Blastopirellula marina: one gene and its partner. The protein of the gene in region 2 binds, or shares a complex with, the protein of the main gene of each other region. Links are inferred from orthologs where the notes say so. Each region holds a gene or a part of one and is shown on either strand. Other genes may lie near its edges. The genes, in order: C5Y96_RS17650 and C5Y96_RS22410.

Region 1 (3,300 bases), on a different replicon or contig from region 2:
GAGATCCGAATTTGAGGAATTTTCGGGTCCAACTGACCGGTTTCGATTGAAGATTTACCGATTATTCCGTCGATAACGATTGCACGGAGACCGGTACGTTCGAACGGCGAGACTGAAAAGTCTTGATATTCGCTTGAAATTACGGCCTCTGGTACCTTGGATCTTTGAAAATTGGATAGTTCGGAGAAGCCTGAAAAAGGGTAAAAGTCAAGTTGCCTGCATCGCGTTAAATATGCGCAAGCTGAGAATGAGCTTGACTCTAGTGCTTGTGGCACTTACACTTGGAGCAATTGCTGACGGAAGTCTGGAAAACTTACGACAACTCTATTCATCCTCGTGTGGGAGTCGCCTCGTGACCAAAAAAGAGATTGTGAAGACGATTTCTGAAGAGATCGGGCTCACACAACTCAAGACAAAAGAGATCGTCCAGAAGACGTTCGACGCCATTGTGACTACCCTCGTTGAGGATGGCCGCATTGAGCTGAGGAACTTCGGGGTTTTCGAGGTCAAGAAGCGTGCTGCTCGCAAAGCCCGCAATCCGCGAACAGGTGCAAAGGTTGATGTCGACGAAAAGTACGTCGTCACCTTCAAGCCTGGCAAGGAGATGGAAGAAAGGGTTCGACAGCTGGAAGAGAAGGACCGACAGGGCCGACTCGAAGCCGAGCAACAATCGGCACCACCCCAGCAGCAGCCTTATTCCCCTCCCCAGTCGAATGACTCGCCTGGTTACCCATCGGCTTACCCTAATCCACCGAGCTCTGGGCCCGGTGACTACGGTAGCTAGGCTCAGTGGCAGTTAAGCTGCCGCAGCCATTCAGGCAAAGTCAGGTCTCTCCGAACTCTCCAAGATTCAATACCCTTGGACGATCGATAAATGAACGCAAACGGTCAGGACGACCGCTTCATAAGTTTCACGGAGGAAATGAGATGCGTAACTTCATCATCGCTTTGCTGCTTGGATTCGCCCTGATGAGCAACACCGGTTGCTTCTTACCCATTTACTCGGCTGACCCAAGTGTTCGTACGACCGAATTGATCTACACCTCGGAAAACTTGCGACACGTTTTGGAAGAATGGCAACGCATCTGGTTCCTCGACCAGCCTAGCCACTTGGCTCCATATCGTACCCACGGCGGCATTATCTAACGCCGTACCGCACGAAAATCTCCGAAACCGTGAAACGAGACACCACCGGTCTGCCTTTGCGCAGACGGGTGGTGTCTTTTCGTTTACGTTCTGTTACTCGGCCCTCGTTGCGAGATTTACCCTGCCCCGATACGATTGGCTTAGCTTTCTGCGGTAAAAACCGCTTTCAATCGATTCTTTCGCCAACGTAATCGCATGTCTGTTGATCTTGCCGTTCAGTTGGGGCGTCTCACGCTCCCCAATCCCGTTTTGGTCGCCTCCGGTACGTTCGGATACGCGAAGGAAATGGCCGGCATTGTCGACCTGGCCAAGCTGGGCGGTATTTTGCCGAAGACAATCACCAGCAGCCCGCGTCCTGGCAACAAGCCCTGGCGGACGGTCGAAACCACCGGTGGGATGCTCAACAGCATCGGTCTCGACAATGACGGCATCGACTACTTCATTGCCAATCACCTGCCTTATTTAGGGTCGCTTGGCTCGCCGCTAGTCGTCAGTATCGCCGGTAAAACGAAAGAAGACTTCGTCAGCATGGCAGCCCAGCTAGGTGAGCACGCCCAGGTTGCGGCCATTGAATTAAACATTTCGTGCCCCAATGTCAGCGGTGGCATCGACTTCGGGACCGATCCAGCAACTTGCGAAAAGCTGGTAGCTGAGGTTCGAGCGGCATGCCCTCATCCGATCATTGCCAAACTAACCCCCAACGTCACCAGTATCGCAGCGATCGCCAAAGCAGCCGAAGCTGGCGGAGCAGACGCGGTTTCGGCTATCAACACCGTCCAAGGGATGGCAATCGACTGGAAACGAAAGAAGCCCATGCTCGGCAACGTGATCGGTGGCCTATCGGGGCCGGCAATCAAGCCGGTCGCCCTGCGGTGTGTCTTTCAAATTGCCAAGGCAACGAACGTCCCGATCATTGGCATCGGCGGGATCAGCACTTTAGACGATGTCATGGAATTCCTGGTTGCAGGGGCGACGGCTGTGCAGATTGGTACAGCAAACTATTTCGATCCCACGCTCTGCAATCGCGTGATCGATGAGTTGCCTGGCGCACTCAGCACGCTTGGGGCATCTAGCGTCAAGGAAATCGTCGGAACGCTACAACTCCCCTCGTAGCCCTCGGGCATTTCTTCACCACCGTGATAACCGCGGCCCCGTTCGCTTCCCCAGGGGTGACACTTTCCCCCTTTGTCCGTCATAATATCACGCTGCTTTTGACTTTGTTCCTCCCAGTAATCTGACAATATCCATGCGTGTTCTTTCCGGTATTCAGCCGACAGGACGTCCCCACTGGGGCAATTACTTTGGTGCGATTCGGCAATATATCGACCTGCAAGGCAACGAGCAGTCGTTCTACTTCATCGCCAATCTGCATGCCCTGACCACGGTTCGTGACCGCGACAAGCTCGAGCAGGCCACCATCGACATGGCCCTCGATATCTTGGCCCTCGGCCTGGACCCCGATCAGGCAACGCTGTTTGTACAGTCGGATGTCCCTGAGATCAGTGAACTGTGCTGGATCCTAATGACAGGAACTGGCATGGGCCTCTTGGAACGCTGCGTCAGTTACAAAGACAAGAAGGACAAGGGACTGAAAGCAGACGCAGGTCTGTTTACCTATCCTGTGCTGCAAGCCGCCGACATCCTGGGGTACGACTCTGACGTCGTCCCCGTCGGGCAAGACCAGGTTCAGCACATCGAAGTCACGCGCGACATTGCCCAAAGCTTTAATCATCAGTTCGGTGAAGTCTTTGTGCTACCCAAGCCGAAAGTGCTGGACGCTTCGGCCAAGGTCCCTGGCACCGACGGCGAGAAGATGTCCAAGAGTTACGGCAACATCATCGAATTGTTCGAGCCACCGAAGCAGGCACGCAAGAAGATTATGCGGATCGTGACCGACTCGCGACCGATGGAAGACCCCAAAGATCCGGAAACGGACCACCTGTATCAGCTATACTCGCTGTTTGCCGAGCCGGAACCGCTGCAGGAAATGGCCGATCTTTATCGCAAAGGAGGCTTCGGCTATGGCCACGTAAAAAAGGCCTTGGCCGATGCATCCGAAGCCTATTTCGCCGAGGCTCACCAGCGCCGTGCTGAACTGGTTGCCAATCCGGCTCGCTTGAAAGAGATTCTCGGAGATGGTGCCCAGGTCGCGCG
Region 2 (3,249 bases):
ACGTCGAGCCAAAGGTCTGGCGACGGTTACCAACCGAATTGATCCGGCCGATGCCGCCAAAGTTCGCCGCCGACAAGCCGCCCACGAAGAAGGGGACCGTAAGTCGGAAGTGCAGGAACGACCGGCCACGAAGATCGAACTGAATGAGAAGCAGAAGCTGAAAGCCAAGATCGAAGCCGACCCCGATCAACTGGAAAACTATCTGAAGTTGATCGATTTGTGGGTCACCGAAGAAAAGTACTTCGAGGCCGAGGCGGTTTGGAAAGAGGCCCAGGCTCATTTTGGCGATTCGCTCGAGCTAACCGAAAAGCGGGAAGACCTGCTGATCAACAAGGCTCGGCATCGGTACAAGATGGCCGAAAACCAGGCCTCGGCCCAGTCGAGTCCCCAACTTCTGGAACTGGTTGAAACGGCCAAAAACGACCTCCACCGCCTGGAACTGGAGATCTATGCCAAGCGAAACGAGCGTCATCCGGACGATTTAATGATCAAATACGAGCTCGGCTTGCGGCTCAAACGAATGGGAAATTACGAACAGGCCGAGCAGCTGTTCGACGAAATCTCGCTGGCGGATGAAAAACTTTTAGCAATTTGCTACCTGGGCAAGGGAGAGTGTCTGCAGGCCCGGAAGAAGTTTGTGACGGCCATGGAGACCTACGAAGAAGCCCTAAACTATTCTGACAGCTTAAGTTCCGAGCGATTGAAGCTCCTTTTGTACCGAGCCGGCGTGCTCGCCCAGGGGCTTAAAGAGTGGACTTCGGCCACCACGTATCTGAAAAGGCTCGAGAAATTGGATCCAGCCTACAAAGATGTGAAGCGACGGCTAGACAAACTCAAGTAAATCCGGCATGATGATTAGCTTCTATTAAGAGTCTGACAAAGGACTGTTCGTTTCCGATTACCCGGTTCAATCATGCCTAATACCAAGAGCGCCAAAAAACGTCTTCGCCAGAATGTTATCCGCCGTAACCACAATCGCGCGATTAAGTCCGCGATTCGTTCCTCGATCCGTAAGGTTCGGGAAGCTGTTGCGGCCAAGGAATTCGAAAAGGCAGACGAACTGTTCCGCGTAACGGTCAAGAAGCTGGACAAGGCTGGTGCCAAGAATGTTCTGCACCAAAAGACCACCTCGCGTCTGAAGTCGCGCCTGAATCATCACATCAAGTCCGCCAAGGACAAGGCTGCTGCCTAGTAGCCTGTTGGTGCTGATATCTGAGTTTCGGCTGACCCAGGGAATCGACTCTGGGTCGGCGAAACCAATATGCAGATACTGCCAGAGCGTTCTCTAGCTATTTCGCACCCATCTTTGTTCGAGCCGGGAACATGGGTCGCGCGTGCCTGCGGCACAAGCTAAGGAGGAACGCTCTTATTTTTTTGCGGCCGCCTGAAGCGTCAGGCATGCTCCCAGGCGATTTCGCATGCGTTGAAGATTGGTCCTTCGACGCACGTTCGTTTGTAGTCCCAGCTGCCGTCTTCCTGGCGAACTGGGGCCACGCAGGTGAAGCAGATGCCGATACCGCATGCCATTGGTGTTTCCAACGAAACCTGGCACGGTACCTTTTGCTCGGTGGTAAGCTCGCTGACCGCTTCCATCATCTTCTCAGGGCCACAGCACAGCACCTGGGCGAGGCCAAGGTCTTCGGCGATGGCTTGCTGCAGTAGGTCGGTCACCAGGCCGTGGTGCCCTGCACTGCCGTCGTCGGTGCAGATCTTCACATCCATGCCGGTCGCCTTGAAATCATCAAGCCCGGCGAAATCCGCGAACGAGCGGGCCCCGTAGCACAGCGTGACCTTTTTAGGTTTGCTGGTGGTGAATTGCTCGGTACCGTAAGACTGCTGGCCGAGAACCTGCTTGGCGACTGCCAGGAACGGTGTCTGGCCGATGCCGCCGGCCACTAGAATCAGGTGGTCGGTCTCGGGGATTGTGAAGCCGTTGCCCAGCGGGCCCCAGACTTCCAGCTTCTGCCCCTGTTCGAGCTGTTTGAGCCGCGTGGTGAGCTTGCCGTGGACCTGGTAAACGACGTCGACGTACTTGGGCTGGCCATCTTCACCGGCGATGACGTCGTACAGGGCGAAGGCACGTCCCAGCAGTGGATCGAAGCAGTTGGCAATGCGGACCATGACGAACTGCCCTGGCCGAATCTTGGCGGCGATCTCGGGGGCCTCGAAGCGAACGCGATAGATGCGGGCCGAGAGGGGGACGTTTTCGACGATCGAAGTCGCCTGAAATTGAAACTGGGACATGGGCCTGGCAATCCTTGATCGGGCTCTATTTGCGGCGCATCTGCTTCTTCTTGGAAGCCTGCTTCTGCTTCACGGCTCGCCCTTGGCCACGACGCGATTCGCTGGCAGCAGGCGACTGCTTGGAGTTCTTTTTGGTCTTCTTCTTGCCGCCGCGAAACGTCGTTCCCTTTTTGACGGCGGTCTTGCCGGGACGGCTGGCGGGGCTGGTACCGGTGGTACGTCGGCCGGCAGGCTTGCGCTTAGGAGTCCCCTTGGCGGCACCTGCGGCGGAAGCGTCTCGCAAGGCTTTGACTTCCGAGGGCTTCAGTTCGCGGAACGAGCCGGCGGGGACTTCCCCCAGCTTGAGAGGGCCGATCGAGATTCGCTTCAGACGCAGCACCTTGTGCCCTACTTTCGCGAGCAGACGGCGAATTTCGCGGTTTTTTCCCTCGCGGAGGACGATCTCGAGGATCGAGCTTTTGCCCCGTTTTTGTTTCAGGCGGCAGCTTTCCGCTTTGACGAAGCCCTCGGCGATGTAGACGCCGCTTTGGATCATCTTGATCTCTTCGACCGAGACCGAGCCGGCGACTTCCACGTGGTAGGTCTTGGGAACGCCATAGCGTGGGTGAGCCAGCTGATTGGCCAGTTCACCATCGTTGGTGATGATGATCAGCCCTTCGCTCTGGCGGTCGAGACGTCCGATGGTGAACAGCCGCTCGTCCTGCGGGACGAGGTCGATCACACGGGTACGCCCTGCCTGGTCGAAGTTGGTGCTGACCACGCCGACCGGTTTGTTCAGGATGAAATATTGCTTGCGGCGAGCACGAATTCGCTGGCCGTCGACCATGATTTCCTGCTTGGCAGGATCGACCGAGGTGCCCAGTTCGGTGACGAATTCTCCGTCGACTTCGACGCGTCCTTCCTGGATGATTTCTTCGCACTTGCGGCGCGAACCGATCCCGGCTTCAGCGAGGAGTTTATGGAGACGAATCAGCGATGACGATGAACCAGGCATGGGGCCAGCAG

The links.
Region 1: the proteins of C5Y96_RS22410 (region 2) and C5Y96_RS17650 are in contact, whole or in part, in a crystal structure (PDB 5UE9), measured with the Lactococcus lactis proteins. The link is inferred for Blastopirellula marina from one-to-one orthologs. Residues at the interface, in WP_023189152.1 of Lactococcus lactis: Leu4, Gln5, Ala47, Ser48, Met49, Leu50, Leu51, Arg52, Arg53, Met95, Leu98, Arg223, Met224, Ala225, Cys226, Ile228, Gly229, Ala230, Cys231, Tyr232, Ala233, Val235, Glu236, His237, Asn243, His244, Ala245, Lys247, Glu250; in WP_025017116.1 of Lactococcus lactis: Gly25, Phe27, Phe29, Glu32, Tyr33, Lys35, Tyr36, Lys48, Phe56, Thr60, Pro61, Arg62, Val63, Ala64, Glu65, Thr66, Ala67, Ser68, Gly69, Met70, Ile74, Gln77, Pro223, Glu251, Phe274, Ala275, Pro277, Phe278.

The regions. Positions count from the first base shown.
Region 1 is NZ_PUIA01000057.1:136,701-140,000, forward strand. Bases 319-3,300 are described here. They hold C5Y96_RS17650 (dihydroorotate dehydrogenase), read left to right. Parts: upstream 319-1,341; coding sequence 1,342-2,259; downstream 2,260-3,300. Other genes in these bases: C5Y96_RS17640 (HU family DNA-binding protein), read left to right, coding at 353-784; C5Y96_RS17645 (hypothetical protein), read left to right, coding at 928-1,146; trpS (tryptophan--tRNA ligase), read left to right, coding at 2,393-3,300. Outside these bases: C5Y96_RS17635 (YkgJ family cysteine cluster protein), read left to right, coding at 1-15.
Region 2 is NZ_PUIA01000069.1:469,257-472,505, reverse strand. What follows is about bases 319-3,249. They hold C5Y96_RS22410 (dihydroorotate dehydrogenase electron transfer subunit), read right to left. Parts: upstream 2,245-3,249; coding sequence 1,393-2,244; downstream 319-1,392. Other genes in these bases: C5Y96_RS22405 (pseudouridine synthase), read right to left, coding at 2,270-3,238; rpsT (30S ribosomal protein S20), read left to right, coding at 914-1,192; C5Y96_RS22420 (tetratricopeptide repeat protein), read left to right, coding at 319-841. Also shown: more of C5Y96_RS22420, read left to right, coding at 1-318.